Regions from separate parts of the Herbaspirillum sp. GW821-FHT09A12 genome, predicted to be linked through region 2. Evidence: predicted binding sites of a transcription regulator. Region 2 holds the regulator's gene; the other holds the start of a gene.
What was found. Region 2 encodes LexA, which represses DNA repair genes until DNA is damaged. Its sites were predicted from a motif close to ACTGTATNNNNATACAGT; they were not measured.
Positions count from the first base shown of each region.

Region 1 (6,044 bases), on a different contig from region 2:
GCGTACACATCGCGCGTGCACGATACGAGGCTGGGCGGGCCGGCAAGATTGACGAAGCTGGGCGCAATCAATGGCATCACCAGACCGTGGACGCTGTCCGGATGCCCTCGCAACCTCCCCAGCACCGGAATCAGCCCCTGATGATCGCCGGCCGCGATGGCCGCAGCCATCTCACGCCGGGGCAAACCATCGCTGGTCACCTCTCCCTTGAACAGTTTCACGGCAACCGCGCGCGCCTCGCTCCCGGTGCGCCAACGCGCCTCATGGATCACGCCGGAAGCCCCTTCGCCCAGCTTGCGCAGCAATTCAAGATCGCGCCACTCAACCGGCGGCACCTGGGCGGCGTCATCCACGGCTGCCTCAAACCCTGCGCAAAATGGATTGCCGGCCACGGCAAGCCAGCTCAATCGCGGCAATGCCGCCAGCACCTCAGGAAACGTCTCGAACCGGTTGACCGCCAGGCGCAGCAGCTCAAGGCGGCGGCAGTTCGCCATCTCCGATGGCAGGGAACGCAGGCGATTGCCCGCCAGCATCAACTTCTGCAGCCGTGTGCAACGGCCGATTTCAGGAGGCAAGGCTTCGATGCGATTGTCGGTCAGCACCAGCCAGCGCAACGCCGCGGGCAACGCCGCTCCCGGCACGCGGCCGATGCGGTTGGCCTTGAAACCGATCATCTCCAGGCGCGCGCAGCGGCCCAGCACGGCGGGCAGTTCGGCAAACGCATTGTCGGAGCAAAAGATGATGCGCAGCTGATGCAAGCGCGGCAAGTCGTCCGGCAAGGCACTGAGTTGGTTGCCGCTGAGGTCGAGGATCTCAAGCGTATCGGCGAGATTGAAAATCTCGCGCGGAAATTCGCGCAGCCCGCAAGACAGCGAAAGCCGTTTGATGCCGGCCAGCGCACCGCTGCGTAATTGTTCAAGGGTATGCATACCGCCTGCCCGCCAAAAGAAAGCGCGCAGTGTATCAGGGACGGCGAACATCCCGGAACCCGGGCGATACGGGTTCTTGGAACGCATGTCATCAACAGGTCAATAAGCCAATAGACCAATAGACGTGAGATGCGCCCTAGAACAGATCCATCTGCCCCGAACCTGTACTGGCCTGCTGCCGCGCCGTCGGCGTCACCAGCGGCCGCCGGAACTGGCTGGCGTCGAGCGTGGCGAAGGCGCGGTTACGGTGGGTCAAGCCCAGCCGCCGGCTGGCTTTCTCGAAACGTTGCTGCAGCAGGTCGGCCCAGGCGCCGACGCCGCGCATGCGGGTGGCGAAATCGGCGTCATAGTCCTTGCCGCCGCGCATGTCTTGGATACGGTTCATCACGCGCGCGGCGCGCTCCGGGAAGTGCGCCTGCAACCACTGCCGGAACAAGGGGCTCACTTCCCACGGCAGGCGCAGCACGATGTAGCCGGCCTGCCCGGCGCCGGCCTCGATGGCGGCTTCCATCACGCGCTCAAGGTCCGGCTCGGTGATGAACGGGATCACCGGCGCGATCGAGACGCTGACCGGAATGCCGGCCGCGGCCAGTGTCCTGATCACCCGCAGGCGCCGCATGGGGCTGGCCGCCCGCGGCTCCAGCGTGCGCGCGATGGCAGGATCCAGCGTGGTGATGGTGACGGCGGCGATGGCCTGGCGTTTGGCCGCCATCGCCGCCAGCAAGTCGATGTCGCGCTCGATCAGCGAAGACTTGGTGATCAGCGCCACCGGATTGCCGCAGTCGTGCAGTACCTGCAGCACCCGCCGCGTCAGTTGCAGTTCGCGCTCGATCGGCTGGTAGGCATCGGTATTGATGCCGACCGTGATGGTGTCGGGCACGTAGGATGGCCGCGCCAGTTCGCGCAGCAACAGCTCGGGCGCGTTGGTCTTGGCAAACAGGCGGCTTTCGAAGTCCAGCCCCGGCGACAGGCCGAGATAGCTGTGCGACGGCCGCGCGAAGCAATAGATGCAGCCGTGTTCGCAGCCGCGATAGGGGTTCAGCGACAGGCTGAACGGCAAATCGGGCGAGCTGTTGCGGCTGAGGATGGACTTCGCCGTCTCTTCGGTGACGATGGTTTTCAGGGGCGCAGGTTCGTCCGCGTCGTCCGCGTCGTCCATATCGTCCGCCCCTTCCCGCTCCCTTGCCAGCGTCATCGCCTGCCAGCCGTCGTCGAACGCTTCCCGGCTGACCGATTCGTAGCGTCCGCGCAGATTGGTCACGGCGCCACGGCCCTTGCGCGCAATCTGGCTGGGGTGGATATAAGACTCCGGCGTCAACGTCGGATCGTCGTCGGCAAGCGCTTGGGGCTGCTCGGGGAACGGCGCGGCGATGCCTTCTGGAAACTTGGGAAACCTGGAGGATTTGGACATGATGGAGGCACGAAATACTGTGTTTATATACAGTATATTGCACCCTGCCATCCCGGCCTGCAAACCCTGTTTCAATTTTCCCTTGCCGGCCGGCCATATCGCCGCCGCAAGGGGGAGGCAAGCGCGAATTAATCGGTTATGCTTGGCCCACCTCGCTTCCCAATCCATAAGAAATCGAACAGGGAGGATCAGGACCTCGGGTCCCAAAGGAGACAACGATGCAACACCAGGCAAACCGGCCGGATACCGGCGCGTCCCTGCTGAGCAATGCCCCTGTGCTGCAGCCTGTGGCCGACAATCAATTGCTCGACCTGCAAACCATCGAGCGTTCGCACCAGCGCAGTTCTGCCTATGGCATCACCCGCCAGCAACGGCCCGACCTGGATACGCTCTCGCGCCCCGACCTGGCGCTGACGCTGGAGTCCAACCATGCGCTGTTCGGCCATGCGCGGCCGGTGATGGAAACGCTCTACGACCAGATCCGCAATACCCACAGCATGGTGATCCTCTCGGACGCCAGCGGCACCATCCTCCATACGCTGGGCGACAGCGACTTCCTGGCCAAGGCCGACCGCGTGGCGCTGGGCGCCGGCGGACGCTGGTCGGAACAGTTGCGCGGCACCAATGCCATCGGCACCGCCCTGTTCGAACAAAAACCGACCACCGTGCATGCGCAGGAGCATTACCTCGACGCCAACCGCTTCCTGACCTGCTCGGCCGCGCCCATCTTCGACCACCAGGGCAAGGTGCTGGGCGTACTGGACGTCTCCGGCGAATGCGGCAGCTTCCACAAGCACACCATGGCTCTGGTGCGCATGTCGGCGCAGATGATCGAAAACCACCTGCTGGCCGGCAGCTTCCCCGATTGCATCACCCTGCATTTCCACAGCCGGCCGGAATTCGTCGGCACGCTGGTCGAAGGCATCGCCAGCTTCACCCCGGGCGGGCGCTTCCTGGCGGCCAACCGCAGCGCGCTGTTCCAGCTCGGGTTGCCGCTGGGGGCGTTGCAATCGCATACCTTCAGCTCGCTGTTCGGCGTGCCGGTGTCGATGCTCTCCGAGCACTACCGCAAGGCCATGCCGGGATTGATGGAGCTGTATCTGCACAGCGGCATCCAGATCCATGCGCGCGCCGAGATGCGGCTGCAGGAACAGCATTTCCAGAACACGCGCGATGCGGTCGCCGAGCCGGCCCGGCCGCCGCTCCAACCGATAACGCGGTCCGCGCCGGAACCCGGCTTGCAGGCGCTCGACACCGGCGACGCGCAGATGCGCACCGTCATCGACAAGCTGCGCAAGGTGATCGGCCGCGACATCCCCATCCTCATCACCGGCCAGACCGGCACCGGCAAGGAATGGCTGGCCCAGGCCATCCACAAGGAGGCGCATGCGGCGCATGCGCCCTTCGTCGCGGTCAATTGTTCGGCCATCCCCGAGCACCTGATCGAGGCCGAGCTGTTCGGCTACGACGACGGCGCCTTCACCGGCGCGCGGCGCAAAGGGGCCGTGGGCAAGATCGCGCAGGCACATGGCGGCACGCTGTTCCTGGATGAGATCGGCGACATGCCGCTGGCGCTGCAGGCACGCCTGCTGCGCGTGCTGCAGGAACGCGCGGTGATGCCGCTGGGCAGCAACCGCCTGATTCCGGTGGCGTTCGCGCTGGTCTGCGCCACCAACCGCCCCTTGCGCGACATGGCTGCCAGCCATGCCTTCCGCCAAGACCTGTACTACCGCATCAACGGCTTGCAGGTACGGCTGCCGGCCTTGCATGAGCGCAGCGACCTGGCGCAGCTCATCGACCATATCCTCGAGCGCGAATCCGGAGGGCAAGCGCCGCAACTGGCTGCCGAGGTGCGGCATCTGCTGCTGTCCCACCGGTGGCCGGGCAACCTGCGCCAACTGAGCAACCTGATTCGCACCGCATTGGCCATGGCGGGCAGCGAGCAATGCATCACGCTGCAGCACCTGCCTGACGACTTCCTGGAAGAAACCGGCGCCCATCCCGGCCACGCCACGCCAATGCCCATGTCGGCGCCGGCTGCCTTGTCATTGCAAGACAACGAATGGTCGGCCATCGAGCACGCACTGCAGGCGCATGGCGGCAACGTCAGCGCCGCGGCCAAGGCGCTGGGCATCTCGCGCAACACCATCTACCGGCGCATCAAGGCCCGCGGCAGCTGAATCGATCAGCGGTTAACCAACTGCGGCAAGGCGTCGAACTCCTCGTCGGTGAATAGCCGCGAACGGGTCAGGAATCGTTTGCCGCTGCCATTGTCCAGCGAGAACATGCCGCCGTTGCCATTGACCACGTCGATGATCAGTTGGGTGTGTTTCCAATATTCGTACTGCTCGGCGCCGATGTAGAACGGCACGCCGTCAAGCTCGCCGAGATGCACGTCGGTATCGCCCAGCGTGAACTCGCCGGCGGGGTAGCACATCGGCGCGCTGCCGTCGCAGCAGCCGCCGGACTGGAAGAAAATCAGCTCGCCGTGGCGCTGTCTCAAGTCGCGCAGTAACCCGATCGCCGCCTCGGTCGCCCTCACGCGTTCCGGTGCCTGCATTGCCGTCTCCATGTTCTTTGTCTCCGCGATGAAAAACGGCGCCGGCCGCTGCCCGGCGCCGCCACCCCATATCGCCCGGCTCAGAAGAAGCCGAGCGCCTTCGGGCTGTAGCTCACCAGCAGGTTCTTGGTTTGCTGGTAATGGTCGAGCATCATCTTGTGGTTCTCGCGGCCGATGCCGGACTGCTTGTAGCCGCCGAACGCCGCGTGCGCCGGATACAGGTGATAGCAGTTGGTCCACACGCGGCCGGCCTGGATCTCGCGGCCCATGCGGAAAGCGCGGGTGCCGTCGCGTGTCCACAGGCCAGCGCCCAGGCCATAAAGCGTGTCGTTGGCGATCGCCAGCGCCTCCTCTTCGTCCTTGAAGGTCGTCACCGACACCACCGGGCCGAAGATCTCTTCCTGGAAGATGCGCATCTTGTTATTGCCCTGGAACACGGTGGGCTTGACGTAATAGCCCGCGCCCAGGTCGCCGCCCAACGCCTCGCGCCCGCCGCCGGCCAGCACCTTGGCGCCTTCCTGCTTGCCGATGTCGATATAGGAAAGGATTTTCTCCAATTGCTCTTGCGACGCCTGCGCGCCGATCATGGTGCCCTTGTCGAGCGGATTGCCCTGCTTGATGGCGGCCACGCGTTGCAGGGCCCGTTCGATGAAACGCTCATAGATCGACTCTTGCACCAGCACGCGCGAGGGGCAGGTACAGACTTCGCCCTGGTTCAACGCGAACATGGCGAAACCTTCCAGCGCCTTGTCGAAGAACTCATCGTCCTTGTCCAGCACGTCGGCGAAGAAGATATTGGGCGACTTGCCGCCCAGTTCCAGCGTCACCGGGATCAGGTTTTGCGAAGCGTATTGCATGATCAGGCGGCCGGTGGTGGTTTCGCCGGTGAAGGCGATCTTGGCGATGCGCTTGTTGGAGGCCAGCGGCTTGCCTGCTTCCACGCCAAAACCCTGCACCACGTTGAGCACGCCCGGCGGGATCAGGTCCTGTATCAGTTCCAGCAGCACCATGATCGAGGCCGGCGTCTGTTCGGCCGGTTTCAATACCACGCAATTGCCCGCAGCCAGCGCCGGCGCCAGTTTCCACACCGCCATCAGGATCGGGAAGTTCCACGGGATGATCTGCCCGACCACGCCCAGCGGCT
Region 1 covers NZ_JBWKPR010000019.1:44,247-50,290, reverse strand. The annotation lists gene AC07N6_RS23680 (leucine-rich repeat-containing protein kinase family protein) at 1-929, opposite strand, end outside; gene AC07N6_RS23675 (PA0069 family radical SAM protein) at 1,066-2,340, opposite strand; gene AC07N6_RS23670 (sigma-54-dependent Fis family transcriptional regulator) at 2,559-4,520, shown strand; gene AC07N6_RS23665 (DUF779 domain-containing protein) at 4,526-4,900, opposite strand; gene adh (aldehyde dehydrogenase) at 4,981-6,044, opposite strand, start outside.
Region 1: the regulator LexA is predicted to act here: its motif matches at 2,357-2,374, upstream of AC07N6_RS23675 (PA0069 family radical SAM protein).

Region 2 (6,044 bases):
CGGGTGATCAGTTGGTGGATGTCGTCGCGGTCGAGCGGGGTGATGAAGGTTTTATGCAGCAAGTCGATGGTGGTGTGGGTCACCTTGTCGGCCTGCTTTTCGACGGTTTCAATCGCGTGCACGCGAATTTCGAGGTCATCGAAATTGGTCATCAGCGCGACCATTTCCTTTGCGCCCTTGACCCCCAATTCGGCATGCTGATTGAAAAGGTCAAAGAATTTGCCTTCAGTCGGCATCAATCGTCCAAACATGTTTCACTCTCTCGTCTATGATTCGCGCTTGCATGAAGCGCTGTTTCGGACCGGCGATACGGGCGCCGCTTCCATCCCTTGCGAAAAACCGCCCTGCCCGTCTTGCGCGCCGAACCGACCGGCTCCGCGCTTTACTTACACGACACGAGCGGCAAAAAGCCGCCCGTGGTCCCCTCATGGCCGCCGGCATTGCGCGCGGCCGAAAAATGATCCATCAATCGCCGCCGTAAGGCTGGGCCAGGTTACCGATGTAATTGTCGTACTTGGTATACATGCCCAGGAATGACAGTCGGATACTGCCGATCGGCCCGTTACGCTGCTTGCCGATGATGATTTCCGCCGTTCCCTTGTCGGGCGAGTCCGGATTGTAAACCTCATCCCGGTAAATGAACAAAATCACGTCGGCATCCTGCTCGATGGCGCCGGATTCGCGCAAGTCGGACATCACGGGACGCTTGTTGGGGCGTTGCTCCAGCGAGCGGTTCAGCTGCGACAGCGCGATCACCGGGCAATTGAGCTCCTTGGCCAGGCCCTTCAGGCTACGCGAGATTTCCGAGATTTCCGAAGCGCGGTTCTCCGAGGAACTGCCGCCGTTGCCGGACATCAGTTGCAGGTAGTCGATGATGATCAGGCCCAGCTTGCCGCACTGGCGCGCCAGGCGACGCGAGCGCGCGCGCAATTCGATCGGGCTCAGGGCCGGCGTTTCGTCGATGTAGAACTGCGCATCATTCATCTTCTGGATGGCGTGCGTCAGGCGGGGCCAGTCTTCGTCCAGCAAACGGCCGGTACGCAGGCGGTGCTGGTCCAGGCGACCGACCGAGCCCAGCATACGCATGGCCAGCTGGGCGCCGCCCATTTCCATCGAGAACACCGCCACCGGCAGGCCGCTGTCGATGGCAACGTTTTCGCCGATGTTAATCGAAAATGCCGTCTTGCCCATGGAAGGACGTCCCGCGACGATGATCAGGTCGCCCGGCTGCAGGCCGGAGGTCATCTTGTCGAGGTCGATGAAGCCGGTCGGCACCCCGGTGATGTCGCTGGAATTGTCGCGGTTGTACAGTTCATCGATGCGCTCGACCACCTGCGTCAGCAAGGGCTGGATTTCCATGAAACCCTGCGAGCCGCGCGAACCTTCTTCGGCGATGGCGAAAATCTTGGACTCGGCCTCGTCCAGCATCTGCTTGACGTCCTTGCCCTGCGGATTGAAGGCGTTGCCGGAAATCTCGTCGGCCACCGTGATGAGCTTGCGCAGGATGCCGCGGTCGCGCACGATCTCGGCGTAGCGACGGATATTGGCGGCTGACGGCGTGTTCTGCGCCAGTGCGTTGAGATAGACCAGGCCGCCCACTTCTTCAGCCTTGCCGCTGGTGGACAAGGCTTCGTAGACGGTAATGACGTCAGCCGGCTTGGTGCTGTTGATCAGCTTGACGATATGTTCGAAGATGATGCGGTGGTCGTAACGGTAGAAGTCGTCAGCGCTGACGAAATCGGCGATACGGTCCCACGCCGCGTTGTCCAGCAGCAAACCGCCGAGCACCGATTGTTCGGACTCGATGGAGTGTGGCGGCACGCGTAGCGAATCGACCTCGGGATCAGAGGAATCTCTGGGGCCGCGGAACGATGGAAAGGAGTCTTTCTTGGCGCGGGATGATTCTTTCATGGCGCGCATTATAACCTGCTATGGGTGTTGGCCGTTTCAGGCTGGAGGCAAATCGCAGCCCACATCTTGCGTGCTCATTTCCGTTTGCCGGGCTTGACCGCGCCGGCCTCGGGATACGGCCGGCAAGGCTTCCGTTCCGATGTCGGGCGGCAATAAAAAAGCCAGGCGAACCCGGCTTTCTTATTGCAAATTGAATTGCAGCGAATGCAATGCTTACGCTTGCTCGCCCTTGACGTTGATGGTCACATCGACCACCACGTCGGTGTGCAGGGCAACTGCAACCGGGTGCTCGCCAACGGTCTTCAACGGACCATTGGGCAGGCGAACCAGCGACTTTTCCACTGCAAAGCCTTGCTTGCCCAGCGCTTCGGCGATGTCGAAGTTGGTGACCGAACCGAACAGACGGCCATCGACGCCCGCCTTTTGCGAGATTTCGATGGTGGCGCCGTTGAGCTTTTCGCCTTGGGCTTGGGCAGCTGCCAGCTTTTCAGCGGCGGCCTTTTCCAGGTCGGCGCGCTTGGCTTCGAATTCAGCGATGGCTGCATCGGTAGCGCGGCGGGCCTTGCGTTGCGGGATCAGGAAGTTGCGCGCGAAACCGTCCTTGACGCGCACGACATCGCCCAGACCACCGAGATTAACGATTTTTTCCAACAGAATGACTTGCATGTTTTTCTCCTATTTCTCGGCGGCGATTATGCGTTGTGCAGATCGGTGTACGGCAGCAGGGCCAGGTAACGAGCACGCTTGATCGCGGTGTCGACCTGACGCTGGTAGTGGGCCTTGGTGCCGGTCAGGCGTGCCGGCATGATCTTGCCGTTTTCCTGAACGAAGTCCTTCAGGGTGTCCACGTCCTTGTAATCGACCTGTTCAACGCCAGCGGCGGTGAAACGGCAAAATTTCTTGCGCTTGAACAGCGGGTTTTGCTGTTGGCGCTTGTTTTTCAGTTTGCTTTTATCGAACTTTTTACCGAATGCCATGGTTTGGCTCCTGTATCTAAATTGGGTAATGTCTGTGTCGGATCAACCGACGGGATCAAAATCAACGATGTGAAACACGACGCTCTTGCTGTTGCGATTCCTGCGGGCCAGAAAACCGGTGAATTGGAACATGGCTCCCAGCGTCGCCTTGTTGAGTCGACCGGAGATTTCCCCGACGGCCATGGCCGCAATGTCGAACTCCACCAGGCGCTTGATCCCCGCTTCCATCTGCTCCGACTGGTGCTGCAACCTGGCAGTCACAATCGGGATACCGGCCGGCGTATAACGCAACACATCACGTTCGGCCAGGCTGGCGATGACTTGAAGCTGGTTCACTCTCCGCTACGAATCGCCGCGCAATCAGGCGGCCGGTGCTTCGGTGCGGCTCTTGGCTGCGTCTTCCTTTTGCACTGCCTTCAGGATCGGGGAAGGACCGGTTTCGGCCTTCTTCATCTTGACGGTCAGGTGGCGCAGGACGGCATCGTTGAACTTGAAGCCGGTTTCGATTTCGGCCAGCGTTTCGCTGTCGACTTCGATGTTCAGGCAGACGTAGTGCGCCTTGGCCAGTTTCTGGATCTGGTAGGCCAGTTGACGACGGCCCCAATCTTCGACACGGTGCACCTGGCCGCCGCGAGTGGTGACGATGCCCTTGTAACGCTCGATCATCGCAGGCACTTGCTCGCTTTGGTCCGGGTGGACGATAAATACGATTTCATAATGACGCATGTAGACTCCTTTTGGACTATTGACAAAACGCCCACCCCGGCGTCAAGACGAGTGTGGGAAGAGGAAAGCCGGCAATCATACAAGATATCCGGCCAAACAGCAATCCTGGCGAGCTTGTGCGAGGCCTGGCGGCGACAGTTCGGCCCACCGCATCCGGCGACGGGGAATCGCCCCTCTGCCTCGCTTCTATTTATATATGGATGGAGGATGGGCAATATCCGTTGCGCCGCCGCATGTTGCCGTTGACACAAAGATGGCAACTGTATAAAAATACAGACTGTTCATACAAACAGCCTTCCTTTACAGAAAGGCACTCCACATGCTCAAGCTCACCGCGCGCCAGGAACAGATCCTCAACCTGATCAAGAACGCCATTGAAAACACCGGCTTCCCCCCGACGCGCGCCGAGATTGCCTCGGAACTGGGCTTTCGCTCCGCCAATGCGGCCGAAGAGCATTTGCAGGCGCTGGCCCGCAAGGGCGCCATTGAAATCTCCCCTGGCACCTCCCGCGGCATCCGGCTGCGGGAGCCAGGGATCGCTGCCGGCCTGCCAGGCAACCGCCAGATGGCGCTGCCCCACCCGGCCCTGATGCAATTGAGCCTGCCGCTGGTCGGCCGCGTCGCGGCCGGCTCGCCCATCCTCGCGCAAGAGCATGTGGAAAAAACCTACCAGGTAGATCCCGCCCTGTTTTCGGGCAAACCCGACTACCTGCTGAAGGTGCGCGGCATGTCCATGCGCGACGCCGGCATCCTCGACGGCGACCTGCTGGCGGTCAAAAAGACCGAGCAGGCGCGCAACGGCCAGATTGTCGTTGCCCGCCTGGCGGACGACGTCACCGTCAAGCGCTACCAGAAATCCGGCACCACCATTACGCTGCTGCCGGAAAATCCGGACTTCCAACCCATCGTCATCCACCAGGATGAGCAAGACTTCGCCCTCGAAGGGCTCGCAGTAGGGTTGCTGCGTAGCTGGTAAGCCATTCATCCCCGCTGCCCGCCCATCGCCATCGCTTCGTTTTGCGTGCCGCATCAGCTCGGCAAAACGAAGCTTGAGTCTGAGCAAAAACGCCCTGTTTCGCTTTCTGTTCGCACTTTCATCCAGCCGCGTAGCCACATATCATGCCTAGCTGTCGCATTCCCCCTTCGTCTTCGCGAACGGTACTGATCCATCTAGCAAGGAAATTTGATGTCTACGCGCAAGGGCAAATCAAAAGCCTCCCCACCACCATCGAAATATCAGTTGCAAGATCTGCTTGACGTTCGCGCCAGCCTTGATCTGCTTGAAGCGCGCAAGCTTGCCGAAGCCCGGCAACAGTGCGATGCGGTGCTCAAGCGCGCCCCCAATCTGATCTTTGCCCACAATGCCCGTGGCTTGATTGCCGTACAGGAATACGATTACGCGCTGGGCGAAAAATGGCTGAGAAAGGCCATGGAGGGCGATCCAGGCAACGCGGAATACGCCACCAGCCTGGCAAATTGCGTCCTCAGGCAGGAGCGCGTCGATGAGGCGATCAAGCTGTTCGAACGCGCCATCGCCTGCGACCATGACAATCGCGAGGCCCGCATCGGCCTGGCCAACGCCCTGCATGAAAAGAACGACCCCGAGGCGACAATCGCCTATTTTGAAGATGCAGTCGCGCGCGAGCCCGGCGCGCCGGGCCCGCTGAGCCACCTGGGACGGGCCCTGATTGACGCCAAGCGCTTGAACGAAGCAGTATCGACGATCATGAAGTCGCTCGAGCTGCAGATCAGCTTCGCCCCCGCGCATACCGCACTGGGTGAAGCCTTCTATGCCATGAACATGTACAAGGAAGCCGTTGAGTCGCACAAGACCTCCTTGCTGCTGGACTCCACGGACACCTATGCGCATTACAAGATCGCGGATGCCTACCTGAAGCTCGACGAGGTCGACAAGGCGCATGAACATTACCGGCGCGTCATCGAACTGATACCCAACGATGCCAACAGTTATGCCAAATTGGCCGTCAGCCTTGCAAACACACAGGATCGCGTCGACGAGGCGCTGGCCTTGTTCAACAAGGCGCTCACACTCGATCCGAGCCACGCCCTGACTTACAACAACATCGGCGCCATCATGCATGACCATGGCCGCCGCGAAGAAGCCATCCCGTATTTCAGGAAGGCGCTGGAACTCAAGCCGAATTACTCGACCGCCATGCACAACCTGGCACTGAGCCAGCTCTTGCAAGGCAACCTGAAAGAAGGCTGGGCCAACCATGAAAGCCGCCTGGTCACGCGCGAACGGGCCGACGTCTATCGCGTGGTGCACAAGCTGTTCAAGATCATCCCCAAATGGGATGGCCTCGCCCCGCTCAAGGGCAAGCGCATCTTCTTGATGCACGAACAAGGCTTTGGCGACAGCATCCAGTTCCTGCGGTATGCCAAGCTGGTCCAGGAACTGGGGGCAGA
Region 2 covers NZ_JBWKPR010000002.1:963,574-969,617, forward strand. The annotation lists gene AC07N6_RS09425 (DUF47 domain-containing protein) at 1-251, opposite strand, end outside; gene AC07N6_RS09430 (replicative DNA helicase) at 466-1,920, opposite strand; gene rplI (50S ribosomal protein L9) at 2,125-2,577, opposite strand; gene rpsR (30S ribosomal protein S18) at 2,604-2,888, opposite strand; gene priB (primosomal replication protein N) at 2,931-3,224, opposite strand; gene rpsF (30S ribosomal protein S6) at 3,249-3,614, opposite strand; gene lexA (transcriptional repressor LexA) at 3,934-4,590, shown strand; gene AC07N6_RS09460 (tetratricopeptide repeat protein) at 4,855-6,044, shown strand, end outside.